Regions from separate parts of the Acidihalobacter prosperus genome, predicted to be linked through region 3. Evidence: predicted binding sites of a transcription regulator. Region 3 holds the regulator's gene; each other region holds the start of a gene.
What was found. The regulator sigma-54, encoded in region 3, starts transcription at its own class of promoters, with help from an activator protein. The targets are predictions, from matches to a motif close to TGGCANGNTNCNTGCTT.
Positions count from the first base shown of each region.

Region 1: the regulator sigma-54 is predicted to act here: its motif matches at 5,633-5,649, upstream of THPRO_RS08215 (P-II family nitrogen regulator).
Region 2: the regulator sigma-54 is predicted to act here: its motif matches at 4,323-4,339, upstream of THPRO_RS01740 (SIR2 family protein).

Region 1 covers NZ_JQSG02000003.1:309,101-319,510, forward strand. Annotated here, with positions in the region: gene THPRO_RS08185 (arsenic transporter) at 1-1,266, shown strand, start outside; gene arsC (arsenate reductase (thioredoxin)) at 1,281-1,703, shown strand; gene THPRO_RS08195 (TMEM175 family protein) at 1,708-2,283, opposite strand; gene THPRO_RS08200 (ABC transporter permease) at 2,340-3,134, opposite strand; gene THPRO_RS08205 (ABC transporter ATP-binding protein) at 3,125-3,766, opposite strand; gene THPRO_RS08210 (ammonium transporter) at 3,870-5,183, opposite strand; gene THPRO_RS08215 (P-II family nitrogen regulator) at 5,218-5,556, opposite strand; gene THPRO_RS08220 (porin) at 5,869-7,002, opposite strand; gene THPRO_RS08225 (5'-methylthioadenosine/S-adenosylhomocysteine nucleosidase family protein) at 7,379-8,341, opposite strand; gene THPRO_RS08230 (TonB-dependent receptor) at 8,593-10,410, opposite strand, start outside.
Region 2 covers NZ_JQSG02000001.1:353,014-363,423, forward strand. Annotated here, with positions in the region: gene nifA (nif-specific transcriptional activator NifA) at 1-40, shown strand, start outside; gene nifB (nitrogenase cofactor biosynthesis protein NifB) at 293-1,777, shown strand; gene THPRO_RS01725 (4Fe-4S dicluster domain-containing protein) at 1,794-2,072, shown strand; gene THPRO_RS16545 (hypothetical protein) at 2,093-2,317, shown strand; gene THPRO_RS16550 (hypothetical protein) at 2,337-2,717, shown strand; gene THPRO_RS01735 (nitrogen fixation protein NifQ) at 2,714-3,322, shown strand; gene THPRO_RS01740 (SIR2 family protein) at 3,425-4,285, opposite strand; partial or broken gene THPRO_RS16150 (IS3 family transposase) at 4,645-5,418, shown strand; tRNA gene THPRO_RS01755 (tRNA-Leu) at 5,551-5,637, opposite strand; gene queA (tRNA preQ1(34) S-adenosylmethionine ribosyltransferase-isomerase QueA) at 5,711-6,742, shown strand; gene tgt (tRNA guanosine(34) transglycosylase Tgt) at 6,739-7,854, shown strand; gene yajC (preprotein translocase subunit YajC) at 7,924-8,265, shown strand; gene secD (protein translocase subunit SecD) at 8,290-10,143, shown strand; gene secF (protein translocase subunit SecF) at 10,158-10,410, shown strand, end outside.
Region 3 covers NZ_JQSG02000003.1:103,515-113,924, reverse strand. Annotated here, with positions in the region: gene rapZ (RNase adapter RapZ) at 1-517, opposite strand, end outside; gene hprK (HPr(Ser) kinase/phosphatase) at 514-1,458, opposite strand; gene ptsN (PTS IIA-like nitrogen regulatory protein PtsN) at 1,467-1,931, opposite strand; gene hpf (ribosome hibernation-promoting factor, HPF/YfiA family) at 1,956-2,276, opposite strand; gene THPRO_RS07260 (RNA polymerase factor sigma-54) at 2,499-3,959, opposite strand; gene lptB (LPS export ABC transporter ATP-binding protein) at 4,025-4,750, opposite strand; gene lptA (lipopolysaccharide transport periplasmic protein LptA) at 4,747-5,247, opposite strand; gene lptC (LPS export ABC transporter periplasmic protein LptC) at 5,273-5,842, opposite strand; gene THPRO_RS07240 (KdsC family phosphatase) at 5,839-6,324, opposite strand; gene THPRO_RS07235 (KpsF/GutQ family sugar-phosphate isomerase) at 6,419-7,393, opposite strand; gene THPRO_RS07230 (calcium/sodium antiporter) at 7,399-8,358, opposite strand; gene THPRO_RS07225 (NAD-dependent epimerase/dehydratase family protein) at 8,463-9,413, opposite strand; gene THPRO_RS07220 (LLM class flavin-dependent oxidoreductase) at 9,413-10,410, opposite strand, start outside.

The sequences.
Region 1 (10,410 bases), 210 kb from region 3:
CAGCCACGCGGGCTCGGCATCGGCTGGAGCGCCGCGGGCGGCGCACTGCTGGCACTGGCCACCGGCGTGATCACGCTGCACGACATCCCGATCGTCTGGCATATCGTGTGGGACGCGACCTTCACCTTCGTCGGCCTGATCATCATCTCGCTGACCCTGGACGAGGCCGGCTTCTTCCACTGGGCGGCGCTGCATGTCGCCCGCTGGGGCGGCGGCAGCGGCAAGCGGCTGTTCCCGCTCGTCATTCTGCTCGGCGCGCTGATCGCGGCCTTCTTCGCCAACGACGGCGCCGCCCTGCTGCTCACCCCGATCGTGCTCGCCATCCTGCTGCGGCTGGGGTTCAACCCGGCCGGCGCGCTGGCCTTCGTGATCGGCACCGGTTTCGTGGCCGATACCACCAGCCTGCCGCTGATCATCTCGAATCTGGTCAACATCGTCAGCGCCAATTACTTCGCCATCCCCTTCGACCATTACGCGCGGGTGATGATACCCGTGGACCTCGCCGCGCTCGCGGCGACGCTGGTCGTGTTGTGGCTGTATTTCCGCCGCGACCTGCCGGCGCGCTACGCCCTCGAGGGCCTGGAAGCCCCCGCCCACGCGATCCGCGATCCGCTGGTGTTCCGCGCCAGCTTCCCGCTGCTCGCGGTGCTGCTCGCGGCCTATTTCGTGACCGCGCAGTTCGGCGTTCACGTCTCCGTGGTCACCGGCGCGGGCGCGCTGATCCTGCTCGGGCTTGCCGGACGCTGGCACCAGGGCGGGCGCGGCGGCGTGATTCCCGTGCGCAAGGTGGTCAAGGAAGCCCCCTGGCAGATCGTGATCTTCAGCTTGGGCATGTATCTCGTGGTCTACGGCCTGCGCAACGCCGGACTCACCGCCTATCTGGCCCAGGCGCTCGAATGGCTCGGCGGGCACGGGCCGACCGTGGCGGCGCTCGGCACCGGCTTCCTCAGCGCCGTACTGTCCTCGGTGATGAACAACATGCCGAGCGTGCTGGTCGGCGCGCTCGCCATCGACCAGAGCCATGGGATCAGCGCCGCCGCGCGCGAAGCCATGATCTACGCCAACGTGATCGGCTGCGACCTGGGTCCCAAGTTCACCCCCATCGGCAGCCTCGCCACCCTGCTCTGGCTGCACGTGCTCGCGCGCAAGGGCGAGACCATCACCTGGGGTCAGTACATGAAGGTCGGGCTGGTCATCACCCCGCCGGTCCTGCTCGTCACCCTGCTCGCGCTGGCGGCCTGGCTGCCGCTGGCCGGCCATTCCTGAACGGAGTTCCCGCAATGAAGCGCAAATCCATCCTGTTCCTGTGCACCGGCAACTCCTGCCGCAGCCAGATGGCCGAAGGCTGGGCCCGTCGGCTCGGCGGCGAGGATTTCGAGATCGCCTCGGCCGGCATCGAGGCCCACGGCAAGAACCCGCGCGCGATCGCGGTGATGGCCGAGGCCGGTGTCGACATCAGCGGCCAGGAATCGACCCGCGTGACCGATGACATGATCGCCGCCGCCGACCTCGTGGTCACCGTCTGCGGCCATGCCGACGAACACTGCCCGATGCTGCCGCCCGGCGTGCGCAAGCTGCATTGGCCGCTCAACGATCCGGCCAAGGCCACCGGCACCGAGGACGAGATCATGGCCGAGTTCCGCCGCGTGCGCGACGAGGTGCGCGAGCGCGTGACCGGCCTGCTGCAGGACGAACGCGGCTGAATACTCAGTCCGCGAGCTGGTGCTCGATCCGGCGGTCGGGCACCAGCCACATCAGCGCGACCAGCACGTAAACCGCCTGCGCCGCCCAGTGGATCAGGTAGGCCAGCGGGATCACCGCGGCGTACAACAGAATCGACAGCAGGCCCTTGAAGTCGCCGCCGATCGCGCGGGCAACCCTGGACTCGCGTCCCTCGTGCGCGATGATGCTGCGCACCAGGATGCTGTAGGCGATCGCCGCCATCAGCAGCACGCCGCCGTACAGCGCCGTCGGCGCCGCCGCAAAGTGGTTCTCGCCCATCCAGCCGGTCACGAAGGGAAACAGCGAGAGCCAGAACAGCAGGTGCAGGTTCGCCCACAGGACCCCGCCGCCGATGCGCTCGGTCGCGTGCAGCAGGTGGTGATGGTTGTTCCAGTAGATGCCGATATAGACAAAGCTGAGTACATAGCTCAGCAGTACCGGCAGCAACGGTCTCAGGGCCTCGATCTGCTCGCCGTGCGGCACCTTCATTTCCAGCACCATGATGGTGATGATGATCGCCATCACGCCATCGCTGAACGCTTCCATCCGGCTCGTGCGCATGCTCCGTGACTCGATTCCCGCGCAGTATGCCGCCGCTGCGCACAAAGGGGCAGAGATCAGGATTTCAGCCGGTCCAGCCGCAGCCTTTCGCGTTCGTCGAACAGTCGGCGCGAGCCGAACCAGACGCCGCCGAGCGCGGCAAAACCGGTGTTGGCGGCGATCAGGAACATGATCAGGATCTGATAGCGCACCGCCTCGGTCGGCGGCGCGCCCGCCAGGATCTGGCCGGTCATCATGCCGGGCAGGCTGACCACGCCGGCGGCGGCCATCGAGTTGATGATCGGAATCAGGCCGGCGCGCGCCGATTCGCGGCGAATGTCGCTCATCGCCACGTCCCAGCGCTGGCCGAGCATCAGCCGCGCCTCGATCGCCGCGCGCTGGCGCCAGGCGGTCTGCGTCAGCCGGTCGAGGCCGATGGCGGCGCCGGTCATCGAGTTGCCGATCAGCATGCCGAGCAGCGGAATGGCGTATTGCGGGGCGTACCACGGCTCGGGCCGCAGAATCACCAGCAGGGTCAGCAGGATGATCGACAGCGACGGCACCGTCAGCGCGAGCGCGCCCACGCCGTAGCCCCAGCCGCCACGGAAACGACGCTGCTGCCGGGCCATCACCTCGCGCCCGGCGACCAGCAGCATGAAGGCGGCGAGCAGGCCGATCCACAGCGGGCTCGCGTAGGCGAACAGGGTCTTGAGCACCAGCCCGACCAGCCAGAGCTGCAGCGTGGTGCGCACCGCAGCGATCAGCAGCGTCTTCGACAGCCCCAGGCTGAGGGCGAGGCTGAGGCCGGCCAGCGCCAGAATCAGCAGTGCGGCCAATCCCAGCTCGAAGGGCGTCAGTTCGATCAGGTGCATGCGTTCGCCTCCAACCGGCCGGCCCGCATGACCAGTTCGCGATCGCCGATGCGGGCGGCCTGTTCCGCGTCGTGGGTGACCCACAGCGCCGCGGCCGCGCGACTGACCAGGTAATCGCGCACCACCGACTCGACGCGCGCACGATTGCCGGCATCGAGATTTGCGGTCGGCTCGTCGAGCAGCAGCACCCGCGGCTGCAACTGCAGCAGACGCGCCAGCGCCAGACGCTGGCGCTCGCCGCTGGATGCCCGGGCCACCTCCCAGCTCATCACCGAGGCGCTGAAACCCAGCGCGGACAGCACGTCCTCCGAGGTCGTCAGGAGATGCTCGCCCACGGTTTCCGCCCACCACGCCGGTTCGGCAGGCAGCAGCGCGACGGCGCGACGCCAGTCGCGCGGGACATACGTCTCCCGCGCACGACCTTCCAGCAGTACCGTGCCCGTGGCCGGGTCCAGATCGCAGATCGCGCGCAGCAGCAGCGACTTGCCGCTACCGGACGACCCGGTCAGCACCACGCACTCACCGGGCGCCAACGTCAGCGCGCAAGGCCCGATCACCGGCGTGCGCAGGCCGTCCACGCTCAAGCGTGCGGCTGGCGCGCCATCGATGTCGTTTGCGGCGGAGATATTCATGGGGCGGGGATTATGCGGGGATCGCGCCGGCGATACGAGCGCGGCGGCACAAAAGGAACGGGCGCCGAAGCGCCCGTTCCGTCTTGCACGATCGGATCGACCGTTACTCGTAGACCTGCTCGCCGTGCGAAGAGACGTCGAGGCCCTGGACCTCGTCTTCCTCCGACACACGGATGCCCATGATCACATCCAGCACCTTGATGATGATGAAGGTCATGATCGCGTCGTAGACAATGGTGAACATCACGCCCTTGAGCTGGATCAGGAACTGCGCCGCGATGCTGCCGTGCGCCGCCTCGTTCAGGCCCGCGCCGCCGAAGATCGCGGCCGAGAAGATGCCCGTCAGCAGCGCGCCCACGATACCGCCGATGGCGTGCACGCCGAAGGCGTCCAGCGAATCGTCGTAGCCGAGCATGTTCTTCAGGTAGACCGCCGCCCAGAAGCAGAGCACGCCGGCGGCGATGCCGATCACGAAAGCACCGGTCGGGCCCACGAAACCGGAAGCCGGGGTGATCGCGACCAGTCCGGCCACCGCGCCCGAACTCATACCCAGCAGGGTGGGTTTGCCGCGCGCGGCCCATTCGGCGAACATCCACGCCAGCGCGGCGATGCCGGTGGCGATCTGGGTCACGGCCATGGCCATGCCGGCGGTGCCATCGGCGGCCAGCTCGGAACCCGCGTTGAAGCCGAACCAGCCGACCCACAGCAACGCGGCACCGGCCATCGTGAACACCACGTTCACCGGCGGCATCGGCTCCTTGCCGTAGCCCTTGCGCTTGCCGAGCACCAGCGCCGCGACCAGACCAGCCACGCCGGCGTTGATGTGCACCACGGTACCGCCGGCGAAGTCCTGTACGCCGTCGCTACCCAGGAAGCCGCCGCCCCAAACCATGTGCGCGATCGGGGAGTAGACCAGCAGCGACCACAGGCCCATGAACCACAGCATCGCGGAGAATTTCATGCGCTCGACGACCGAACCGATGATCAGCGCCGGCGTGATGATGGCGAAGGTCATCTGGAAGGTCATGAACACGGTCTCGGGAATCGAGCCGCTCATGCTGTTGTAGCCCATGCCATGCAGGAACAGGGCGCTGAGATTGCCGACGAACATGCCGTCGCCCTTGAAGGCCAGCGAGTAGCCGGCGATCGCCCATACCGCCGTGATCAGGCAGGTAACGGCAAAGGTCTTGGCCGCCACCGAGATCAGATTCTTCTTGCGTACCATGCCGCCGTAGAACAGCGCCACGCCAGGAATGGTCATCAGCAGGACGAGCGCGGTGGATGTAAGCATCCACGCCGTGTTGCCCGAATCGATCTTCGGCGGCGCATCAGCGGCCATTGCCAGCCCTGGCATCAGCCACATCCCCACCAGGCCGAGCAGCCCTCCGATCGCTCCCAATGTATGCTTTGGTTTCATTGACAGTTTCCTCATCTTGGTTCGTCGTCGTTTTTTAAAGGGCCTCGGTGCCGGTCTCGCCGGTGCGAATGCGGATGGCCTGTTCGAGCGGGCACAGGAAGATCTTGCCGTCGCCGATCTTGCCGGTGCTGGCCGCCTTGCTGATAGCCTCGATGGCCTGATCCACCAGTGCGTCGTCGAGCGCGACCTCGATCTTCACCTTGGGCAGAAAATCCACCACGTATTCGGCGCCGCGATAGAGTTCGGTGTGACCCTTCTGACGCCCGAAGCCCTTGACCTCGGCCACGGTGATGCCCTTGACGCCGATTTCGGAGAGCGCCTCCCGTACCTCATCGAGCTTGAAGGGTTTGATAATTGCGATGAGCAGCTTCATACCTGTTTGCCTCCCGTTTCCATAGCAATCACTCCTATTGGCTTGGCACCCTGCGACGCAGGCTTGGTGCACAGGCATGCAGGGGGCGTGCCATCCCCTGACAAAAGTCGAACACCACTGTTTTTAAAATAAAAAAAACCTTGTCGAGCCGAGTCGTCACCTCTTGACGCACCATTATGGTGCGTCTTTGCTACGTCGTTAGCCGTATGGCCACCCGCTTGTCCAGGCACAAGCACAATGGACCCGCATAAAAAAATTCCGGGCGCCAAGCGCCCGGAAGCTCGTCGCGGACAAAGTGGGTTACGCGGGCAATCAGAAGGTGTAGGTACCGCCAATCGCGAACTGGCTGGCCGCCTTCGTGCCCGGGGACGTGACCGGGTTCGCGGCCGCATCCAGCACGTCGCTGTCGAGCCCGCTTTCCACCGCCTTCTTGTCCGCGTATTGATACTCGGCATAGAAGGCCACGTCGCTGATCGGGGCATAGGCCAGGCTGAGCGTGGTGATCGTGCCTCTCGCCCGCGGCAGCGCGCCGTTGCTCGCCTGCGTGGTCGTGGAAATGTTGCCCATTACCGTCCACTTCGGTGTGAACCCGTAGCTTGCGGTCGCCAGATAGGTATAGATCTCATGCGTATTCTGGGCCGCGGTCATCAGCATCGACGTCGGCTTGTAGCCGAAGCCGCCCAAGCTGACGCTCAACGCCCCTGCGCTGTAGGTGCCACGCAAACCGACCTTGTTTTTGAGCAGCACGCCGGCGTATTCATTGATGGGTGTCAGCCAGACCGACTGCGAAGGCGAGGCACTATAGGCCGTGGCGCCATTACCGTACTTCGAGAAGGACTCGAAACCGGCGCCCAGCGTGTAGTCGCCAAACGTATAGGTACCGGAAAACGAATAATTGTTGGTCGACTTGCTGGCACTCGTGGCGCCCTTGCCGATGTTGAAGCCTTCGACGGACAGCGTCAGGCCACCCATCATGGGCGAGACATAGGACACTGCCTTATCCTGCTCGAAGGCGTTCACCGTGGTGGGATACATCCACCAGAACGGGGTGAAGGGCAGCACCACATCGTTGAAGTAAGTGGATTCGAGCCGGCCGGCCTTCAGCGTGCCCCAGGGGCCGGTGGCGCCCAGATACGCCCAGTAGGTCGAAGGCGTGCCGATCGCCGTGGTCGGATCGACGAACAGATCGTAGTTGTAGATGAACTTGGTACCCCCGGCCTCGCCCAGGTCGCCCTTCACGCCGACCTGACTGATATTGTTCTGAATGCCGTAGGTGGCCTTCTCACCATTGACCGTTGCCGTGTTGTACGTGCCGACAACACCCACCATCCCGTAAATCGTCGCACTCGGCGTCGCGTTCGCACGGGTAGCCACCCCCACCATGGCCGCTCCCATTCCCAGGGCAATCATCAACGTCGTTGGCTGAAACCGTTTCTTCAGGCGCATACTTTTCACTCCAGATGGCTGACAGGGATGTTGCGAAAAAGAAACATTGTGAGCTGTCTCTTACATACGCCCCAGCGCATCTGCAGTTAGCGTGCCAGCACGACCATGCCGGTGACAGCTACGTGACAGGAGGGCTTCCGCCAGCCCCACCGATTCCCCGTCACCCAGTTCGCACCACCAGAGATCATGAATTAATCACTAGCACCATTTTGGTGCGAGTATTGATTATTTTTACCTATTAATTATCTCTAATCACATTATGTGATTGATTAATTCAATAACCCCAGTCGAGTCACCTCGTCGATCGCAGCTGCGCCACCCTATCCATGTATGCGATCCCCACACATCATAGGTGTTGCTTATCAGCAACACTCGCTCAATGATTCCACCTTGTATCCGCCGGGTAAGGGCTCCGCATCATGTCGCGGTACCGATCCAGGTCCAGCGGCACGTCTCCCGCCTTGATCATCTCGAACATGCGCAGCACGATTTCATAGGCGAGTTGCTGGGCATAGAGCGAACTCCGATGAAAGTACGTGTCGAACTTCGTCGGCACCTGCAATGCGTTGTCGGACATGACGTTCAATTCGACGAAAGGCACCTTGTTGATAAGCGAGGCCAGCGCGGTGCCGTAACCGCCTGACTCGTCCGCCTCATGAAAGATTCGGTCACTCTCCCGGATCGCCTTGGGATTGCGCAACCACATGGCTGAAGACCCTTGAGTACCATAATCCATGATGTAGGCCATGCTTGGCTTGTCGTTCTGATTCATCCAAGCCGGTGTCTCGGGCTTCATGGACATCGCGGCGCGATAGGCTAGGTCAGACAGCGGCACACTGGGATACAGATACATCATCGCACCGCTGCCGGCGGCGTTCGATTCGGTGTCGTGGAATTCACCGGGGATAATCCTGCCTGAACGCGTGGTGATGTAATTGCCGAAATCGACGACCCTCCGGGCGATCAGCACGTCGCCGATGCGCAACCGCTTGAGGTGCGAGCCGGAGGTTCCCGCATAAATCATTGCGCGCAAGGAAAAGGCATCCATCATTTTCTGCGCCACCAGCGCGCGCGTCGCATCCCCATCCACCGGCTGCACGCAGGCGACCACCGGAATACCGCTGAGTGTGCCCGTATGAAACGTGAAGCCACCGATCACCTGTGTCCGCGCATCTTCCAGATGAGACAGCAGCACCGAATAATTCTTTGGCGCCAGCGGCATCAGGATGCCGTAGTACGTCACCTTGGACGCGGCACTCGCGCTGCCGAAAAGGATCATCAGCAGCGAACCTGTCGCCAGGCATCGCAGTCCGTCACGAAGCCATGAATTTGCTCGCATTACATGCCCTCCTTGAAATACAAGTACTCGCGGCCGCCGACTGAACAGCCAGGACACCTGCCTTACCGGCACCGAACCACCGGCCGACTGGAGCGCCACATTGATCGGTATCTCGTGCCAATGACGTGCTCGAAAACTGGTGAAGCCATGGCTCGCTTCGCTTTAAATTGCATCGCGCTCGCCCCTGTGGCGCATGCTCGCGCATGCGCCACAGGGGTATGAGCAGCGCTGCGCGCGCGTGGAATCACGCCTCAGAACGAGGCCGTCAGCGTAACGCCCGCAAAGCGCGGCGGGCCGACCTGCACCAGCTCGTAGTTGCTGGAACCACCAGCCGTACCTTGGATGTAGGCGTAGGAGTAGTACTTCTTGTCCAGGAGGTTTTCGATGTAAGCGGCCACCTTGATCTTCTTCACCACGCCACTGCGCAGCTTCCAGGTGTAGGTGCCCTTGAGGTCCACCGTCTCATAGGCAGGCAGCTGCGTGGTACTGGTCGCACCGGTGTTGTACGCAATGTACTGAGCACCGACGAAATGCCCGCTGATTTCGCCGAACCAGGCGCCTTCGGCGTAATCCAGGCCCAGGTTGGCGGTGTACGTCGGCACATCCGGACGCGGCATGCCCGCACTTACCGTGCCGTTCGCACCGGTAAAGTTATTGGTGTACTTGGCATCTGTATAGCCATAGTTACCCATCAGCGTAAGGTGGTGGAACAAAGGCTTCTCTGCAGCGATGGTGAAACCCTTGTAGTCGGCACGTCCGGCGTTGTACTCCGTGGTGATGCCGGTGGTGTTGTCGTAGTACTCGCTGAAGATATCCTCGAACTTGCGGTCGAACACCGAGAGCGAGGCCTTGCCGTAGGCGCCGCTGTAGCGAACGCCGGCGTCGATGCTGTTTACGTACTCGGGCTTGACCACCACCGGATACGGAACCGGGGTATAGCCGATGACGCTGTAGAACGCGCTCTCGTCCGGAGCCTTGTAGGTGCGGCCGTAGTTGGCGTAAAGCTCCACCGTCTTGACCGGGCTGACCGTAACCCCCAGCGAGGGTTCGACGAATCCGTAGGTTTTGCTCGCCGAGCCGCTATAGGCGTAGTAGTACCCCTGGATGTCGGTCACGCTCGGCTGGGTGTGGACATACTTCACGCCGGGGTAGATGTGCACCTTGCCCTTGAGCAGCGAGATGTTGTCCTGAATATAGCCTTCGGCGTAATCGAGGCCGTCGTGCTCCAGCCAGGCATTGTTGTAGCCGCCGATGATCGGTACCGGATCGGCACCGTACCACGCCGTGGTCGTCAGGTTCTTCGCGGAGAACATCATGCCGCCGATGGTGACCGTGTTCGAAGGCAGCAGGAAGGTCAGATGACCCTTGCCGCCGACGTTGTAGTAATGGTCGACGTAACGCTGGTACTGCGTGCCCGCGGCCGGCGAACCAAACAATGCCGTCGCCTCGGCAGCATTGTAGGTATTGAAGTTGGAACCGTACCCGCTGAGCGCAAAGGCGCTCTGCGTGTGCATCGGTAGGGCATAACCCATATAGCTGTTGTTGATGTTTGGGTCGACGTGCTCGGTGCGGTCGTTGCTGCTGTCGTTGTAGAAGAATTTGAAGCCGCCGGCCATGTACGGATTCAGATACGATTCCAGCGAGATGATCATGTGCGTGGCATGGGTCTGGTTACGATTCCAAAACGCGTCGCGAGGGTATTGGAAATCGCGCCCGTAGGCCTCCACGAGCGCGATCGGCACGGTCACTGGCGTCTGCGCCTTCTCGTCGTTATGAGTCAGAATGAACGCCAGCTTGGAAAGCCCCTGATTGAACGGCTGGGTCACGTTGAGGTAGTAGGCATTCAGCTTGGCGAAAACGTTCTTCTGGAAGCTGTCGGTCTTGGTATGGGTGTAGCTGGCGATCGCCTTTAGACCATCGAGTGCCGCGATCGCGCCGGTATCGCCGGTGACGCCATAGCTGCTCGAGTAGCCGGTGGTCGCGTAATTACCCGTACCGACCATCAGATCGACACCGGCCTTGTCGGATGGCTGCTTGGGCACGAAATTGACCGTCCCCCCTAGGGAATC
Region 2 (10,410 bases), on a different contig from region 3:
CCGCATCCAGACCCTCAAGATCCGCGTCCGCCAGATCTGAATGCCCCATCGTCCCTTTTCCGGGTGGACGCCGCGCGGCGTCCACCCGGCGGTCGCACGTGCATCCCGATGCCGGCGTCGCATATCGCACATGCCACAGTCGATGTCCGGTTATCGACATCTCGGATTTTGTTCGGGTGCCGTGGGTCTCAATAAAAAATCAATAAAAACAAACTGTTGTAATTTTTATCCCGATGGGCACGGAGATTGCCACGTGAAGATTACGAACCCACCCAATCGCGAGGTCATACGGATGGAACTGACAGTGCTTGATTCGGCCGGTGCACAGCCCCAGCAGTCGGGCTGCTCCTCCAGCGGGTGCGGCAGCACCGACGACCAGCTCGCGCACCTGCCCGACGAAATCCGCGACAAGGTCTACAACCACCCCTGTTATTCCGAGCAGGCGCATCACTACTTCGCGCGCATGCACGTGGCCGTGGCGCCGGCGTGCAACATCCAGTGCCACTACTGCAACCGCAAGTACGACTGCAGCAACGAGTCGCGCCCGGGCGTGGTGTCCGAACTGCTGACCCCGGACCAGGCGGTCAAGAAGACCCTGGCGGTGGCCGCCAACATTCCGCAGATGACGGTGCTCGGCATCGCCGGCCCCGGCGATCCGCTGGCCAACCCCGAGCGCACCTTCGCGACCTTCCGCATGCTCAGCGAACAGGCCCCGGACATCAAGCTGTGCGTTTCCACCAACGGCCTGGCGTTGCCCGAGAGCGTGGATGAGCTGGCCAAGCACAACATCGACCACGTGACCATCACGATCAATGCCGTGGACCCAGACGTGGGCGCCAAGATTTATCCCTGGATCTTCTGGGAAAACAAGCGCATCAAGGGCCGCGAGGCTGCGGCGATCCTGATCGAGCAGCAGCAGAAGGGTCTGCAGATGCTCACCGAGCGCGGCATCCTGGTGAAGGTCAACTCGGTGATGATCCCGGGCGTGAACGACGAGCACCTCAAGGAGGTCAGCCGCATCGTCAAGTCCAAGGGCGCCTTCCTGCATAACGTCATGCCGCTGATCAGCGAGGCCGAGCACGGCACCTTCTTCGGTCTGATGGGGCAGCGCGGTCCGGAGCCCGAGGAACTGCAGAACCTGCAGGACGCCTGTGCCGGCGACATGAACATGATGCGCCACTGCCGTCAGTGCCGCGCCGACGCGGTCGGCCTGCTCGGCGAGGATCGCGGCGAGGAGTTCACCCTGGACAAGATCGAAGCCATGGAGATCGACTACGAAGCCGCCATGGTACGACGTGCCGAGGTGCATCGTTCGATCGAGGCCGAGCTCAACCAGCATGCCCAGGCCAAGCCGGCGGCGCCGGCGGACATCGACCCCGATGCGCGTCCGGTGCTGATGGCGATCGCCAGCCAGGGCGGCGGCGTGATCAATCAGCACTTCGGCCACGCGCACGAGTTCCTGATCTACGAGGCCTCGCCGGCCGGCGTGCGCTTCATCAGCCATCGCAAGACCGACAACTACTGCGAGGGTGGCGACACCTGCGGCGACGGCGAGAGTGTGCTGTCGCGGACCATCGCCACGCTGTCGGGCTGCGAGGCCGTGCTCTGCTCGAAGATCGGTTACGAGCCCTGGGACATGCTCGAAGCAGCCGGGATCAAGCCCAACGGCGAGCATGCGATGGAGCGGATCGAGGACGCCGTCGCCGCGGTTTACCGCGAGATGTGGGAGGCCGGTGCGCTGATGACTGCCGCCGACGAATGCCTGGTCGTGGCCTGAAGAGGAGGAACGGACGATGTCATTGAGGATCGTTTCATCCTGCGTCAACTGCTGGGCCTGCCAACCGGTATGCCCCAGCGACGCGATCCTGCAGGCACCCAAGCATTTCGTGATCAACGATCGCAAGTGCACCGAGTGCGAGGGCAGCTACGACGTCCCGCAGTGCGCGAGCATCTGTCCCATCGAAGGGGCGATCACGAATGCCGCCGGCGAGGCGATGAACCCGCCCGGTTCGCTCACCGGCATCCCGCCGGCGATGGTGGCTGCTGCCCAGGCCGAAATCAGGGCGCGCTGAGGCGCGCCGGGAGAAAGCGCATGGACTTCGAATCGAGATTGCAGTTGGAAGCGGCGCCCGCCCCGGGAAACCGGGTCTGGCGCGAGTGGTGGCGGAGCGCCGCCCGTGGCTGGCTGGCGCATCGCGCCTCCAGCCGCCGGGTGGCTACGGCCCGGGTCCGGCTTGGCTTCGAGCGGATCCCGCCGCGGGTCTGGGCGCGTCACGGCGCGTTGCTCACGGCGGGAAAACGTCAACAACGTTGCTGAAGCGCGAAAGGGGGTAGTCATGCATGCGAATTCGGGAGAACCCGCTTGGCGTTTATGCGATGCGGCGCCGAGCGATCGTATCGACGGCTGCGCGGTCGTTGCGGTGGATGAAGGCGCGAGCTTCGCGCTCTACGACTGTGGCCGGCACGAACCGGAGCTGATCGGGCGCATCATCATCCCATTGGACGGCTGCCCGCCCGCTGCGCTGGCCGTCCGCCTGGTCGACTGCGATCTCGTGCTGGTGCGCGAGCCGCATGCGGCTCTTGGCGTGCAGCTTGCGCATTGTGGCGTGGACACACGCCGTCTGGGTGATGCAAGGAAGACCGCGGCCGCAGCCACTGCCTGGCGGGCCTGGCGTCATCGTGCACAAGACGCGGCATCGACCGCGCAGCCGGCATGAGGGCGACCGGCGGCGAGGCGGGTCGAGAGACGCGCCGTCCGGGGCCGACGCGCGAATCCCGTTACGCCTATTGGATGTCGCATGCCAGCGGGCAGGCCAATGACGCACTGCTGGCGAAAATACTCAGCTCCCGAGAGTCTGGCGGTAGCGCATTGCCGCCGAATCTTGGGCTGGAACCAAGTGAATGGCAAGCGATGCTGAGCACACATTTCCCGTCGGCCGTGCCGCTGACGACGCCTGTGCCCCTTGGTGCGGACGAGTTGGCGGATGAGGCCCGCGTCGTCGAACGCGACGACTTGGTGGCCCTGTTGCTAGCCGGCCGCGCGGGACGCTGCGCCAGCGAAGGCTGGCTGGCGATCATCGTGGCCGCCGCCTGCATGGGCGGCGACCACCTGTGGCAGGATCTTGGGCTTTGGTCGCGCGAGGACTTAAGCCGATTGATGAACGGAAATTTCCCCGCGCTCGCGCAGCGGAACGACCGCGACATGAAGTGGAAGCGTTTTCTCTACAGGCAGCTCTGCCAGGCCGAGGGCGTATACGTCTGCCGCTCGCCGTCTTGCGAGGTCTGCGTGGATTACGCGCGCTGCTTCGGCGCCGAGGATTGAACCTCTGCCGCGCAGCTCGTGCGGTGAGGCGCCTGCATCAGCCATAAGTTCGGCTGCCCCGGTCTCCGCTTGAGGGCCGGGGCAGCAGCATCGTGGCCTGCTTCAGGCTTCGCTTGCGGTGTGGGCCGCAAGTGCGGCGAGCAGGTCGTCGGCATCGGCTTCGATGATCTCGATATCCTGGCGTGTGCAGAATCGCACTTCCTTGGTCGTCGGCTCCGGAATCAGTGCCCACCCGGCCGTGCCTTCGTCATGTCCATGCATCAGATCGCTGAGCACCATGCGCTCGGTGTCGCGCGTCAGCCGCATGCCGACAAGCAGATAGCGCAGGCCGCGTCGGCGGGCTTTCAGAAAGCCCGGTATCGCAAACCCACCCATCAACTCGGTGATGTAGTCGACATAGTCGGCATCGGAGGCGATGTAGCTGGGTTCAGGCAGTGGAGATCCCATCGGTTTGAACAATACGGGCAGCGTCGGGTCGGCGGTTTCCGCCGCAATTTCGCTGTAGGCATGACCGCCGTAGTGATACAGCTTGTAGCGGTAATCGGTACCGCCGATTCGCGCCGTGCCCAGGATCAGCAGGTGGGCACGGTCCGCGTAGCGGTCCTGCAGCTGCGTGTCGCGGTTGATATCGATCACGTAAGGCGCCTGCAGATCGGCCAACATTCGGTGCAGCGGCGAACGCGTCCACTGCCGCTCGCCGTAGGTCTCGGTGAGGAAACGATTGACCGCACTGCGCCCGCGCTTGAGTTCGACGTGCATGGCCGCACGCGGAAACTCGTACATTAGTCGCGGCGCCATGGGCTGGCCGCGATTGAGGGCCATGATCAACTCGTCGCTGGTTGCCGGTACCGGCTCGCCGCTGATCTGATCAGTCACGCCGCGCAGCACGCCTGGGCCGAGATAGGGGACGATCTCGCCGTTGCGGATACCTTCGGAAAATTCGTTGAATAGGGTGTCTGACATCGGCTCGCTTCCTGGTCGTGGATTCCATTTGGATGAAAAGCAGGAATCGAGCCATAGTGTGGATGCACACGCGCAGGCTCGCCGCCATGGCTTAATGCGTACACGCTGGCGATTGGGCCGGGTGTCAAAACTGTCGCGATAGTCCCATCGGGTCGGATCTTGTGTGTTTTGCTACAAGTGACCGTGGTTGTCGTCTAAACGCGGTACGACCCGCCATCTGGATGTGTGATCCCGGAATGACATCCCATGCAGGCTGATAGTCTCGATGCCATCTGTCGCCCTGATTTCGAACGTACTGAATCGCCACGGGTTTGCTAGACGCCTTTCAGCCATCGACAATGGCTATCAGAGAGATGCTCATGAGCAGCAAGCGTTATCCCGAAGAGTTCAAACTTGAAGCGGTCCGTCAGGTCACGGATCGCAGCCACAGCGTGGCCGAGGTGGTCGGCGGTTCTGCGTGACGACCCACAGCCTGTATGCCTGGCTGAGGAAGTACGGCCCGCAAGCTCCAGAGCATCAGGCCAAGGCCGACGATCAAGCCGAGATCCGTCGCCTGGAGAAAGAGCTCAAGCGGGTCACCAAGGAGCGCGACATCCTAAAAAAGCCGCGGCGTACTTCGCCAAGCAGTCCGGGTGAGGTACGCCTTCATTGCCGAGCATTCCCAGCGATGGCCGGACAGCTTTGTGCTTGCCTTGAAGTCCACCCCAGCGGGTTCTACGCCTGGCAGCGTGCACCGCGGTCCGCACGCAGTCGCGAAGACGAACGCCTGTGCGGACCGATCAAGCAGTTCTGGCTGGAATCGGGAGCTGCCTACGGGTATCGCAATATCCACAGCGATCTGCGCGAGACGGGCGAGTCGTGCGGTCCCAACCGCGTGCATCGCCTGATGCGGGGTGCTGGGATACGGGTGCAGGTGGGGTACCGCAGGCCACGACACAAGGCCGGCAGCGTGCACAACATTACGCCCAACCACAGTCACGACAAGACCGTCACCGAGAGTTTCTTCCAGTGACTCAAACGCGAACGGATCAAGCGGAACATCTATTACATCCGCAACGATGCCCGAGCCAACATCTTCGATTACATCGAGATGTCCTAATAAGACCCGACGTCGTCACGGTTCTAATGAATAGCTGTCACCAGTAGAGTACGAACAGTGTTACCGGCAACGGCTGGACCGTATCTAGAGGACTGGTGATCACCGCCAGTAGGGTGCCGAAGTCCGCCAGAACAGCGGGTTGCGTAAGTCATTGACTTTTAGTCTGTGGTGCCGGGAGCGAGAATCGAACTCGCACTCCCTTGCGGGAACCAGATTTTGAGTCTGGCGCGTCTACCAGTTCCGCCATCCCGGCACGAGCCGGGCAGTGTACCCGAATTGCATGGACAGGCAAATCGGCGTGACGAGGCGTGATACCATCGCGCGCCATGCAGACCCGTGACTTCCACTATGACTTGCCGGAACGCCTGATCGCGCAGGCGCCGCTTGAGCCGCGTAGCGCCAGCCGCATGCTGGTGCTCGACGCCGTGCATGCGGACGGGCCGATGGATCGCCGAATCGTCGATCTGCCCGATCTGCTGTCGCCAGGCGACCTGCTGGTTTTCAACGACACGCGGGTGATTCCGGCACGTCTTTATGGGCGCAAGGCCACGGGAGGGCGGGTCGAGGTGCTGATCGAGCGCCTCACCGGCGATCACCGCGCGCTGGCGCACATCCGCGCCAGCAAGAGCCCGCCGGCCGGTAGTCTCCTGGAACTGGAGGGCGGTGTCTCGGTCGAGGTATTGGGCCGCGAAGGTGAACTCTTCGTGCTCGAATTCACGGGCGACGAGGGTGTGCTCGCCCAGCTCGAACGCCACGGACACGTGCCGTTGCCGCCGTACATCCAGCGCGGCGATACGGATGAGGACCGGGAGCGCTATCAGACGATCTTCGCCAACCGTGCCGGCGCGGTGGCCGCGCCCACGGCGGGTCTACATTTCGACGAGGCGTTATTGGCGCGAATACGCGCACGCGGCGTGGAGACGGCGCGGGTGACCCTGCATGTCGGCGCCGGCACGTTCCAGCCGGTGCGCGTGGCAGACCCGAGCCAGCACCATATGCATGCCGAATACGCCGAGGTTGACGAGGTCGTCTGCGCTGCAGTGGCGGCCTGCCGGGCACGCGGCGGCCGTGTGGTGGCGGTGGGCACGACCTGCGTGCGCAGCCTGGAAAGCGCAGCGGCATCCGGCGAGCTCAAGCCCTTCGCCGGCGACACGCGGCTCTTCATCACGCCCGGCTACGAGTTCAAGGTCGTGGACGCACTGCTGACCAATTTCCATCTGCCGGAATCGACGCTGCTGATGCTGGTCTGCGCCTTCGCGGGCTACAAACCGGTGATGGCGGCTTACCGCCACGCGGTGGCCGAATCCTACCGTTTCTTCAGCTACGGGGACGCCATGTTCCTGACCAGGGCATCATGAAATTCGATCTTCTGACCCGGGACGGTGCCGCTCGACGCGGACGCCTGACCTTCGAGCGCGGCACGGTGGAGACCCCGGCCTTCATGCCCGTAGGCACCTACGGCACGGTCAAGGGCATGACGCCCGAGGAACTGGAAAGCCTGGGCGCCGAGATCGTGCTCGGCAATACCTTTCATTTGATGCTGCGGCCCGGCACCGAGATCATCGCGCGCCACGGCGACCTGCACGGTTTCATGCACTGGGAACGGCCGATCCTGACCGACTCCGGCGGTTTTCAGGTGTTCAGCCTGGCCAAACTGCGCAAGCTGAGCGAGGAGGGCGTCAGCTTTCGTTCGCCGGTGAACGGGGACAAGGTGATGCTCACCCCGGAGCGTTCGATGGCCGTGCAGCGCGCGCTGGGCTCGGATATCGTCATGGTGTTCGATGAATGCACGCCGTATCCCGCGACCGAGGACGAGGCCGCGGCGTCGATGCGGCTGTCGCTACGCTGGGCAGCACGTTCCCGCGAGGCACATGGCGATAGCTCCTCGGCGCTGTTCGGCATCGTGCAGGGCGGCATGTACGAGGCGCTGCGTCTCGAATCGGCGGCGGGCCTGCGGGCCATCGGCTTCGACGGCTATGCGATCGGCGGGCTGGCGGTGGGCGAGCCGGCGGACGAGCGCCTGCGCACCCTGGAATTCACCCTGCCTGCACTGCCCGCGGACCGGCCCCGCTATCTGATGGGCGTGGGCACGCCGGAGGATATCGTCGAATCGGTGCTGCGCGGGGTGGACATGTTCGACTGCGTGATACCGACGCGCAACGCACGCAACGGCTTTCTGTATACGCGCAGCGGCGTCATGCGTATCCGCAACGCCCGCTATGCCGACGACACGCGTCCGTTGGAGGAGGGCTGCGAATGCTACACCTGTCGGAATTACTCGCGGGCCTACCTGCGTCATCTCGACAAGTGCGGCGAGATCCTCGGCGCGCGCCTCAATACGATCCACAACCTGCATTACTACCAGACGCTGATGCGCGAGCTGCGCGAGGCCATCGCACAGGGGCGGCTGGCCGCCTATGTGGACGAGTTCCGGGCGCTGCGCGCAAAACCCGGCGGCGCTGTGCCATAATACGCCGCCTTTGCGAGGGTAACGGGCACCCTCGCGACCTCACAAAGCCCTATTCCCAAGGAGCGTGCGATGAGCTTTTTCATTCCCAATGCGTTGGCCGCTGAAGGCGGCACGGCAGCGGCGGCACAGCCCGGCGGCGGCCTCGATTTCATGATCCTGATCGCCATCATGTTCGCGGTCATGTATTTCATGATCATCCGCCCGCAGAGCAAGCGGGCCAAGGAGCACAAGCGCTTGCTGGAGGCCTTGTCCAAGGGCGACGAGGTGGTCACCAATGGCGGCATCGTCGGCAAGGTCACCGCGGTCGGCGACAACTTCGTGCAGGTCGAGGTGTCAGAGGGTGTCGAGGTCAAGCTGCAGAAGCAGGCGGTGACCTCCGTACTGCCCAAGGGCACCATCAAGGGACTCTGAGCCGACACCAGGACTAGCTGCCGGATGAATCGTTATTCGCTCTGGAAATATCTGCTGATCGTCGCGGTCATCGCGGTCGGGCTGCTGTACGCGCTGCCCAACCTCTACGGGGAAGACCCCGCCATCCAGATTTCGCATCGCGACACACCGGTAAGCGGGGCGTTGGCGGGCGAGATCAAGACCACGCTCGACAAGAGCGGTATCCGCTACAAACGCATCGAGCATGAGGGCGCCACCTTCCTCGTGCGTTTCTACGATACCGAGCAGCAGCTCAAGGCGATCGATCCGCTGAAGGCGGCGCTGGGCAACCGTTATATCGTGGCGGTGAATCTGGCCCCGGCCACGCCGAAGTGGCTGCGCGACCTGGGTGCTGAACCCATGTACCTCGGCCTGGATTTGCGAGGCGGCGTGCATTTTCTGCTGCAGATCGACATGGGCGCGGCGGTGGAGCAGGTGCTCGACCGCGACGAATCCGGCATCCGGCGCTTCCTGATGGGCAAACAGATCCGCTACACCGAGGTCAGCCGCGACAAGGAAGCGCTGTATATCCGCTTTCCGGACGCGACCCAGCGCGACAGGGCCGAGTCGGCCCTCGGCGGCGAATACACCGACCTGACCTTCTCGCCGGTGCAGCGCGACGGCGTGCCCGCGTTGGCCGCGCACATGAGCCAGGCGGCGCTGGCGCAGACCCAGCGCTACGCGATGGAGCAGAACATCACCACGCTGCGCAATCGCGTCAACGAGCTTGGCGTGTCCGAGCCGGTGATCCAGCAGCAGGGCAAGGACCGTATCGTGGTCGAATTGCCGGGCGTGCAGGACACGGCTCGCGCCAAGGACATTCTCGGCGCCACCGCCGGCCTGGAGTTCCGTCTGGTCTCGCGCGACGGCAACGCCGCCAACGCCGAGCGTACCGGCAATGTGCCACCCAACGCGCGCCTGTTCCACGAGCGCAGCGGCACGCCGATCCTGCTGCAACGTCATGTCATCCTGACCGGTGACTACGTGGTCAATGCCGCATCCGGCTTCGCCCAGCAGAGCAATTCTCCGGCCGTGTTCATCACCCTCAATGCCGAGGGCGCTCACCTGATGAGCGAGGCCACGCGCAACAACGTCGGTCGCTTGATGGCGGTGGTCTACATCGAAAGCAAGCCGGTGACGCAGATGGTCGACGGCAAGAAAATGGTGAGCCACAAGAAGACCGAGGAGGTCATCAACGTCGCCCGCATCCAGGAACAGCTCGGCAAGCGCTTCCAGATCACGGGCCTCGACAGCCCGCAGCAGGCACGCAATCTCGCGCTGTTGCTGCGCGCGGGTTCGCTGGCGGCGCCGATGACCATCATCGAGGAGCGTACCGTGGGGCCGAGCCTGGGCAAGGAAAACATCCAGCAAGGCTTCAATTCCGCGGTGTTCGGCTTCCTGTTGGTGGTATTGTTCATGGCGGTTTACTACCGCGTGTTCGGTCTGGTCGCCAATCTCGCGCTGATCGCCAACGTGGTGCTCATCGTGGCCGTGATGTCGATGATCCAGGCGACGCTGACCCTGCCCGGCATCGCTGGCATCACCCTGACCGTAGGCATGGCCGTGGATGCCAACGTGCTGATATTCGAGCGCATACGCGAGGAACTGCGTAACGGCAATACGCCGCAGGCGAGTATCCATGCCGGCTACGAGCGTGCCTTCGGGACCATCGCCGACTCGAACATCACCACGTTGATCGCCGCGTTGATGCTGTTCGCCTTCGGCACGGGTCCGGTCAAAGGCTTCGCGGTGACGCTCTCGATCGGCATCGTGACCTCCATGTTTACCGCCATCATGGGCACGCGGGCGGTGATCAACCTTGTTTACGGTCGTCGGCGCGTCAAGAGCCTGGCCATCTGAGAGCGCGACACAGCATGTTCCAGTTCAAACAGACCAACATCAACTTCATGGGCAAACGCCATTGGTGGATGGCGATGTCCGTGACCCTGGTGATCCTCTCCATCGTTGCACTGGCCACGCGTGGGTTGAATTTCGGCATCGACTTCACCGGCGGCACGGTCGTGGAGGTGCATTACGACAAGCCCGTGGTGTTGAGCAAGGTTCGTGCAACCCTGCACGCGCATGGCTTCAAGGACGCCCAGGCAACCAATATCGGTACCGCGCAGG
Region 3 (10,410 bases):
CGAACGACTGGAATTGCAGCGACAGTGAGCCGACGTGGCTGCGTCCGATGCGTTCGCGAATCTGGGCGCTGAGTTGATGGACGTTGCTGCGGGTGGTGTCGATGGTCAGATCGGCATGTTCGGCGATCACCGCGAGCAGCGAACGTTCCAGGTGTATCGCCTCGATCAGCGGCAGGCCCTTGCGCGACAGCGGGTGTTTGCGGCGGGTTTCGCTGAAGCGCTTGAGCAGCGTGTCGATCTCGGCCTGCAGATAGATGATTTCGAGTTGCACGCCGCGCGTGCGGATGTCCTCGAGAATGTCCTTGAAGCGGCGTAGCTCCTCGATGCCGCTGCGGGCATCGATGCCGACGGCGGCTTCGTCGTAAAGCTTGACCTTGGGGCTGAGCAGGTTTTCGACGAAGGCAGGCAGCAGGCCGAGGTGCAGGTTGTCGATGCAATACAATCCCTCGTCTTCTAGGGCGTGCAGGGCGACGGTCTTGCCGGAGCCCGAAAGGCCGCTGATGATGATCAGTCTCACGGTTGGTTCCCGAGGCGTTCCTGCTGGCGCTGGATCAGGTCGTCGGCCGCATCATAACCGGATTGCAGCAACAGATGTTTGCGCACCGCGGCTTCGACCAGCACCGCCAGGTTGCGGCTGGGGGCGACGGGAATCTCGATCACGGGGATCTCGACACCGAGCAGGCGCCGGGTCCGGGTAATGCCGTACAGCCGGTGCTCGTCTGCATGATGGCCGCCGTGATGGTGGCGCAGGTCGATGATCAGCCTCAGGTACTTGTTGAGCTTGATCGCATTGTCGCCGTACATCGCGCGCACGTTGAGAATGCCGAGGCCGCGTACCTCGAGCATGTCCTGCAGCACCATCGGGCAACGCCCCTGCAGGGTGTCGGGGGTAATGCGGGCAAATTCGGGGGCGTCGTCCGCGACCAGTCGGTGGCCGCGGGTGATCAGTTCCAGCGCCAGCTCGCTCTTGCCCACGTTGCTGTCGCCGGTCAGCAACAGACCCGTGCCGAGTACCTCCATGAACACGCCGTGTGCGGTGGCGGTTTCGGCGAGGGTCTCGCTCAGGTAGTAGCGCAGGGTGCTGATGAGTTCCTGGGTGGCCAGTGGCGAGGCGAACAGCGGGATGCCGGCGTGCTCGGCCAGCCCGATCATGCGCTCGTCCGGGAATTCCCCGCCGCCGATCACGATCAGAATGCTTTCGCCGTTGAACATCTGCCGCAAGGCCTGTTCGCGGGCGTCGTCGTCGAGCTGGCGCAGATAGGCGCACTCGCGACTGCCAAGCACCTGGACGCAATGCGGGTGCACCAGATTCAGATGTCCGACGAGGGTGGCGCCGCCCCAGTGCGTGTCGGCGGCGGACAGCTGGTGTACGCCTCCGTCGCGTCCCGACAGCCAGGAGAGCTGCAGGCGCTTGCCGAGCGCTTGGTAGAGGGCAGCCGCTGAAAGATTGGCTTCCATGGCGTCGCCTAGGCGGCGTGCCGGGCTTCCCAGTCGCTGAGCAGTCCCAGAGTGGCTTCGCTGCCATCGGCAGTGCGCAGCTGTTGCACGGCGACCGGGTCGCTGAACAGCTGCGCCAGCCTGGAAAGCGTCTCCAGGTGTTCGCTGGCGCTATCCTCCGGCACCAGCAACGCGAACAGCAGGTCGACGGGTTGCTGGTCGGGGGCATCGAAATCGATGCCCCCGCTGAGTTTGATGAAGGCGGCCTGCGTCTCCTTGAGCCCGGTCATGCGGCCGTGGGGGATCGCCACCCCATGGCCCAAGCCGGTGCTGCCGAGGCGTTCGCGCGCGAGCAAGGTATCGAAGACCTCGTGCGAGGAAACCTGCCCGCCTTGGGCCAGCAGCTCGCTCAGTGCTTCCAGCGCCCGTTTCTTGCTGTGGATGTCGGCACCGCTGAGGATGCGCTCGGTGGTGAGAAGTTCGCCTATCTGCATGGTTCAGGTGTCGCCCCGATGTTTTCAGGTGGCCGTGCGTTTGGTCGCTTCGGCCTTGTGGTGGTCCTTGGTTTTTTCCTTGTGCTTGATGACCTGCCGGTCGAGCTTGTCGACGAGTGCGTCGATGGCGGCGTACATGTCTTCGCTGACGGCGTCCGCGAAGAGCTGGTTGCCGCTGAGATTGAGGCTGGCTTCGGCTTTCTGGCGCAGTTTTTCTACGGAGAGGATCACGTGGACGTCAATCATGTTGTCGAAATGCCGCTCGAGGCGCTGGAATTTTTCGCTCACATAGCTGCGCAGGGCGTCGGTCAGCTCGATATGGTGCCCGGACAGATTGATTTGCATACGATACTCCTCGTTGAGGGCCATGTCTTATGTGCCCATGTGGGGGGCGGGGCCGTCATGGCTGGCGCCATCCCGCGGCCGCTTTCGCGGCCAGGGGCGGCATCCCCCGCCGCCTGATGTCGACGCTCGCACCCGACCGTGCTCCCTGGTCCGGCCGGCCCGCGGCAGGTGTTTCGCGGTGCGCAAGGTCGAGGATACGTGTGAAGTCGCCATAATCTGAGTCTAGTTGAGGCGCTTGCGATCGCTGGAGGACGGGATGTTCATGCCCTCGCGGTACTTGGCCACGGTGCGGCGCGCCACCTGGATGCCCTTTTCGCCGAGCAGGTCGGCGATCTTGCTGTCCGACAGGGGCTTGTCACCGGGTTCGCCCTCGATCAGCTTGCGGATCATCGCGCGTATGGCGACGGCCGAGCACTCGCCGCCGTCGGCCGTGCCGACATGGCTGGAGAAGAAGTACTTGAATTCGAAGATGCCGCGGGGGGTATACATGTATTTCTGGGTGGTGACGCGGGAGATGGTCGATTCGTGCATCTCGACCTGTTCGGCGATGTCGCGCAGCACCAGCGGTTTCATGGCCTCCTCGCCGTATTCCAGAAAGCCTCGCTGTTGCTCGACGATGGCGGTGGCGACGCGCAACAGGGTTTCGTTGCGGCTTTGCAGGCTCTTGATGAACCAGCGGGCCTCCTGCAGCTGATTCTTCATGTAGGTGTTGTCCACGCTGCTGTCCGCGCGCCGGACCATCGAGGCGTAGGTCGAATTCACGCGCAGGCGCGGCGCCACCTCCGAGTTGAGCTCCACGCGCCAGCGCTGCCCCTGTTTGCGCACGGTCACGTCGGGGACGATGTACTCGGGGCGGCTGTTGCTGATCTGCGCGCCAGGGCGGGGGTTGAGCGACTGGATCAGTGCGATGGTTTCCTGCAGCTCGGTCTCGTCCAGATCCAGGTGACGCATCAGTGCCTTGAAATCGTGGTTGCCGAGCAGGTCGATGTGCGATTGCACAAGATGCCGCGCCGATGCCAGCCGGGGGGTGTCCCTCGGCATCTCCGAGAGCTGTATGTCAAGGCACTCGGACAGGTTGCGCGCACCGCAGCCGGGCGGATCGAGCCGTTGTACGAGATGCAGTACGGCTTCGACGTCCTCGATCTCGAGTTCGGTCTGCAGTTGATCCGCGAGCGAGGCGCGGATGTTTTCCAGGTCTTCCTGAAGATAGCCGTCGTTGCCGATCGCGTCGATCAGGGTCATGGCGATCAGGCGGTCCTGCTCGTTCATGGTGGCGAGGTGGACCTGCCAGAGCAGATGGTCCGCAAGCGATTCGCCGTCTCCGCTCTGCGACTCATAGGGGTCGCGGTCGTCGCCTTCGGAGGGTGCGGAGCCGGCCGCGGAGGGCGGTTCGTAGATGTCGTCCCAGGCGCTGTCGACGGGCAGCTCGTCCGGAATCGTGTCCTGCGACGGACTGTCCTCGGCGCTGCTTTCGCGGGCTTCGCCGTTGATCGGTTCGCCGTCCGCGCCTTCGCCCCGGCCGCCGTCCTCGTCGATTTCGAGCATGGGGTTGGTCTCGAGCACTTCCTGGATGTGCGTCTGCAGCTCGAGCGTCGAGTACTGCAGCAGACGTATCGCCTGCTGCAGCTGGGGAGTCATCGCCAGGGATTGCCCCAGCCTGAGTTGAATGGATGGCTTGATCATCGCGCCTGATGTTTATCTTGAATCCGCGTTTAACGCAATGGTCATCATCGGTCTACGGGATGTTGTTAGAGTCGGAAGTCCTGCCCCAGATAGACCTCGCGGGCCTTCTGATTGTGCAGGATGTCTTCCGGCGCGCCTTCGGCGAGCACATGACCCTCGCTCAGGATATAGGCTCGCTGGCAGATGCCGAGGGTTTCACGCACATTGTGATCGGTAATCAAGACGCCAATGTCCCGGTCGCTCAGGTGTCGCACGATCCGCTGGATGTCGAGTACCGAAATGGGGTCGACGCCGGCGAAGGGTTCGTCGAGCAGGATGAAGGCCGGGTCGGCGGCCAGCGCGCGCGCAATCTCGACGCGTCGTCTCTCACCGCCCGAGAGGCTGAAGCCGCGACTGGCGCGGATATGCCCGATCTGCAATTCATCCAACAGACTTTCCAGGGTTTCATTCTGTGCCCTGGGGTCGAGATTGTCACGCAGTTCGAGTACGGCGCGGATGTTGGCTTCGACGCTGAGGCGGCGGAAAACCGAGGCTTCCTGCGGCAGATAGCCAACGCCCATGCGTGCGCGGGCGTGCATGGGGAAGCGGGTGATGTCCTGATCGTTGAGGTGTATCCGCCCCGAATCCGGCTGAATCAGACCGACGATGATGTAGAAGCAGGTGGTCTTGCCCGCGCCGTTGGGGCCGAGCAGGCCGACGATTTCGCCGCTGCCGACCTCGAGGGAAACGCCGCCGAGCACGTCGCGTCCGCGATAGCGCTTGGTCAGGCCACTGGCGCCGAGCACGCTCATGGCGCGGATTTTCCCGTCGTGCCCTGATCGGGCACCAGCGTGGCCTCGACGCGATGCCCAGGCGCACCGGCGGTGACGACGCCATTTTTCGTGTCGTAGACGATATGCGTGCTGCTGAAGGTGTTGCGCTCCTGGCTCAGTTCGGCCTGTCCCTGCAGTTGTATCTGCCGGCTGTCCGGCAGGTAGAGCATGTGCGCCGCGTGTCCCTTGACCGGTTTGCCCTTGGGGGTGACGTCGCTGAAGGTGGCCGGGTTGCCGTCCATGGTCAGGCGTTCGACCGGTCCCTTGGGCGGCGCCACCACGGTCAGTCGGTCGCCGTCGATGGTGAGGGTGTTCTGGGTGACGCGGACGTGCCCGGTGTAGATGCCGACACCGGTCTTCTGGTCGAAATGAAATCGGTCTGCGCTGATATGCACGGGCGCATCGCGTGCCACCGGCGGCGCGGCCACGGCAGCGGCCGGCAGCAGCGCGGCTAGAAACAGCAGGCGCCATGGCACGCGCCGTTCTACGCTCGGCCGGGGCTCAGGGCTGCGCGGTGGGGCGGGTGTAGACACTGTTCACGTCCTTTAGGAGGTCGAAGACCTGCTGCTTGAAATTCGCGTCCAGGCCGATGCCCCGCGTCACGTAGCCGGGGCCTTCGATGCGCGTGGGTTTCGGGCTGGTCGCGATCTGCCGACGCGTGTCGACCGTCACATCATTGGATATCACGCGAATCGTCCGACCCTGCGCGTCCTGACGCGTGATCACCACCCGTTCCGGCATGCGCACGACGGTGTCGCCGGGCAACAGTACCGCGCTGGGTGAGCGCAGCGTGACCGGCGCGCCGTGCTCAGGATATACCACGAGCACGGGATCGGTCAGCCGGGTCAGGCGGTCGGGCAGGGTGTGTGCGAGATGCGTCGCCCGTAGCCGGTAGCGTGGCTGCCCATCGCGGCGCATCTGGGTCAGGGTGATGTCGTCGGCGGAGTAGTCGGTGCCGCGGGCCAAGGGGGCAACCTTGAGCGGCGGCGGCAGCACGTGTCGAGCCAGCCACAGACCCAGTAGCAGGGTGACGGCCAGTGCGGCGCCTGTGAGCAGGCGCTGCGCGTTCATGCGAGATAGGTCGCGACCAGGCGTTCGTACTGCCCCTGGGCGCGCATCACCAGTTCGCAGGCTTCGCGTGCCGCACCCTGGCCGCCGGCGCGTGCCGTCACCCAGTGCGCGTGCGTGCGGACTTCGGCGGCCGCGTCGGCGACGGCGATGCCGAGCCCGGCGCGGCGTATCACCGGCAGGTCGACGAGGTCGTCGCCGACGAAGGCGGCGGCGGCAGGCGGTAGCCCGAGCGTCGTCAGCAGATCCTCGAAGGCCGGCAGTTTGTCGCGGCGGCCTTGGATCACGTGCTCGATGCCGAGATCGGCCGCGCGGCGGGCGACGACCTGCGAACGCCTTCCCGTAAGCAGTGCGAGGGTCACGCCGCTGGCCTGGAGCATGCGCATGCCGTGACCGTCGCGCGAATTGAAGGCTTTGTATTCCTGGCCGTCGTCGCCGAGAAACAGGCGACCGTCGGTGAGTACGCCGTCGACGTCGAAGATCATCACGCGTATGGCGCGCGCGCGCGCCAGCACCGGGCCTGCCGGCTGTTGTTCGATGTCGTTCGGGGCGGCGCCCGCGTGCTTGTCCCGGCTCATGTCACACCACGCCCGCACGCATCAGGTCATGCATGTTCAGCGCGCCGACCAGTCGGGACTGCTCGTCGACGACCGGCAGCGCCTGGATACGGTGGTCCTCCATCAGCTTGACCACCGCGGCTGCCAGCATGTCGGGGCGCGCAGTCTTGCAGTCGCGCGTCATCACGCGTTCGATCGGCGTGGCATGGATGTCGAGCGCGCTGTCGAGCGTGCGGCGCAGGTCGCCGTCGGTGTAGACCCCGACGACCTTGTTTTCGAATACCACCGCGGTCATGCCGAGTCCTTTGCGGGTAATTTCGAGCAGGGCGTCGCTGAGTATGGTGTCGGGCGTGACGGCGGGTACGTCGTCGCCGCGCCGCATCACGTCGGCCACGTGCAGCAACAGACGGCGGCCGAGGCGGCCACCCGGGTGCGAGCGGGCGAAGTCCTCGGCGGTGAAGCCGCGCGCCTCGAGCAGTGCGATCGCCAGTGCATCGCCCATGGCGAGCGTCGCCGTGGTGCTCGAAGTCGGCGCGAGCCCGAGCGGGCAGGCCTCGCGGGCGACGCTGATGTCGATATGTACCGTGGCCTCGCGCGCGAGACTGGATTCCGGGCGTCCGGTGAGCGCGATCAGCGGTACGCCGAGGCGGCGGATAAGCGGGAGGATGGTCAGGATTTCATCGGTTTCGCCAGAATTCGACAGCGCGAGTACCACGTCGCGTGGCGTGATCATGCCGAGATCGCCGTGACTGGCCTCGCCGGGGTGGACGAAAAAGGCCGGCGTGCCGGTGCTGGCCAGGGTTGCCGCGATCTTGCCGCCGATGTGCCCGGACTTGCCCATGCCGAGGACGACGATGCGTCCTTCGCAGGCATGCAAGTGATGGCAGGCGCGCACGAAGGTGTCGTCGATACGCTCCGCCAGCGCGGCGACTGCCTCGCTTTCGGTGCGGATCACGGCCAGGCCGAGGGTGATGAGCTGTTGGTCGTCAAGAGACATGGGTTTCAGGCGGTCCAGTATAGCCAGCATTCGTAGCCGATGAAGACCCCGAGCAGCACGCCGCCCTCGGCGCGGTTGATGCGTCTGGGCTGGCGGCCGAAGGCGAACAGGAAGAGGAGGGCGGTCAGGAACAGCATCAGCGGATAGTCGCGGCTGAGCACTTCGTGCGGCACGGGGCCGGGCGCGATCAGGCCGGGCAGTCCGAGCACGCCGAGGATGTTGAACAGATTGGAGCCGACGACGTTGCCCAGGGCGATGTCCGGCTCGCCGCGTCGCGCGCTGAGCACCGTGGTGGCCAGTTCCGGCAGGCTGGTGCCGATGGCGACCACGGTCAGGCCGATCACGAGATCGCTGACGCCGAGCGCATGGGCCACGGCCACGGCGCCCCAAACCAGCAGCTTGGCGCCGCCGAGCAGTACGGCCAGCCCGAGGGCGAACCAGCCGAGTGCGGCCTGCGTGCTCATCGGCGGCGGCTGGTCTTCGAGGATTTCCTCGGCGAGGGCGTCGTCGGGCTGTGCGCGGCGTGCGGACCAGACCATCCAGAACAGCAAGGCTGCCAGGCCGAGCAGCAGGGCGCCGCCTTCCGGCCGCGCGAGCCGGCCGTCGGCCAGCAGTGCGTAGCCGATGAGCATGATCGCGAGCAGCAACGGCAGTTCGCGCTTGAGCAGTTTCGAATTCACGGTCAGCGGGGCAATCAGCGCCGTGACGCCGAGCACCAGGCCGATGTTGGTGATGTTCGAGCCGATGGCATTGCCGATGCCGAGACCGGCATTGCCGTCCCAGGCCGCGAGCGCGGAGACCAGCAGCTCGGGTGCCGAGGTGCCCATGCCGACGATGGTCAGGCCGATCACCAGCGGCGGTACGCCGAGGTTGCGGGCCAGAGCCGCCGCGCCGAGCACGAAGCGGTCCGCGCTCCAGATCAGCAGTGCGAAACCGGCGATGATGGCGATGACGGCGAGCAGCACGTTGCGGTGGTTTCCTTAGGAACTGGGGCCCGCCTGCGCGGGCGTGAACGGGAAATTATACATGGGGCGTCCCGAAAAGCCGTCGTTCGGGCATCCGCCGGGCATCATGCGTCGTCCGGCCAGCCTCGTGCCGCACGGCGCACGCACTCGGCCACATCGAGCAGGGGCGTGAACCTCAGCGTTCGCTGAGCCTGTCGGGTGTCGAGCACGAGCGGATGGCGCAGACCCTGCACCCAGCCGGGCTCGCCCGCTGCCGGGGTCAGCCGCCAGGCCAGGCGGTGCGTGGCGGCGAGCAATGAGGGCGTGACCGGCAGGCGCCAGCGGCGTACCAGTCCGAGCATGTCGCGCAGGCTCATCGGCGGGTCGGCGGCAAGATTGAAGATGCCCGGCGTCCGTTGCCGCAGCGCCAGGATCATGGCGCGGGCGACGTCCTGTTCCCAGATGCATTGCGTGAGCGGCACCGGGCGCGCGGCGGGATAAAGAGGTTGCTTCAGCACGAGGTTGAGCAGCGGATGCGCCTGGGCGCCAACGATGGCATGCGGCCGCAATCGGGTCACGGTCAGGTCCGGGTGGGCGGAGGAGAAATCGTCCAGCCAGCGCTCGACCGCGATCTTGTCTTCGGCATAGGCGAAACCGGGCATGGCGCGCAGCGGCGCGGTTTCCGTCAGTCGGGGTGGATTGTCCGGCCACGCGCCATACACGGCGGCGCTGGAGACGAAGACGAGCTGTCGGACACCGGCGCGTGCGGCGGCTTCGAACACGCGGCAACTGCCCTCGACGTTGATGCCGCGGACGACTTCGCGGTCGTGCCGACGACGGCCGAGACCGCCGCCCATGAGCACGAAGGCGAGATGCGCCAGCGCATCCGCGCCTTCGAGCAGGGCCGCGGATCGAGGGTCGCGCACGTCGAGTCGATGGTGACGGTAGCGGGTGTCGGCATAGGCTGCGGGTGCGCGGTCGATGCCGGTTACCTCGTCGGCCAGGCCAGAGGCCAGCAGGCGGGGCACGAGCACACGGCCGAGGCGGCCTGCGCTGCCGGTGACCACGATCCGCATCAGTCGGTGAACGCCGGCATCACCCGTTCGGCGAACAGGTGCATCGCGTCCACGGTCTGCGTCTGCGGCAGTACGCCCGCGCCGAAGGCCAGCATCACGTGGTCGACCCCGGCCGCCTTGAGCGCCGACAGCCGCTCGATGCAGTGATCCGGGTTGCCGACCACGGTCATGCCCAGGGTTTCGAGCGTGCCGAGCGTGAGCGCCTTGCCCATGAGACCGTGGAAGGCGCCGAAGCGGCGGTAGTATTCGTAGCCTTCGTACAGACGCTCCAGCACCCCGCGTGTCTGCCCCAGCAGCTGGCGGTAGAACCAGACCAGGCCGTCGCGCGCCTGGCGGCGGGCGGTGCGCTGGTCGTCGTGGCAATGGATACCGATGGTCATGGCGACGCGCGGGTTGAGTCGCGGGTCGTCCGCGGCGCCGCCGTGCTGGCGTTGCCAGGCTTCCCGGTAGCAGCGGATGTCCTCGCGCACCATGAACCAGGGCTTGAAGGGGCCGACCAGCACGCCGATGCCCTGTCGGGCAGCGAGTTCGAAGCTGTCGGGGCTGACCGCGGCGGTCCAGATCGGCGGATGAGGTTGCTGCAGCGGCCGTGGCAGCACGGCGAGGTCCGCGAAATCGAAATGCTGCCCACGGAAGTTCACCCGCCCGTCGGCGAAGGCCTGGCGAATCACGGCGAGCGACTCCTCGGCGTAGCTGCGACTGTCGCGCATCTCGCGGCCGAAGGCCTGGTATTCCTGCGGTGAGAAGCCGCGGCCGAAACCGAATTCGACGCGCCCGCCCGAGAGGACGTCGAGCGTGGCGAGGCGTTCGGCGACCCGTATCGGATGATGGTAGGGCAGCGGTACGATGGCGTGCCCCAGGCGCAGACGTTGCGTGCGCTGCGAGGCGGCCGCGAGAAACAGCTCCGGCGCAGTACTGTGTGAGTACTCCGGCATGAAGTGGTGCTCGACCAGCCAGCCGGTCGAAAATCCCAGTGATTCGGCCAGCACCCACTGCG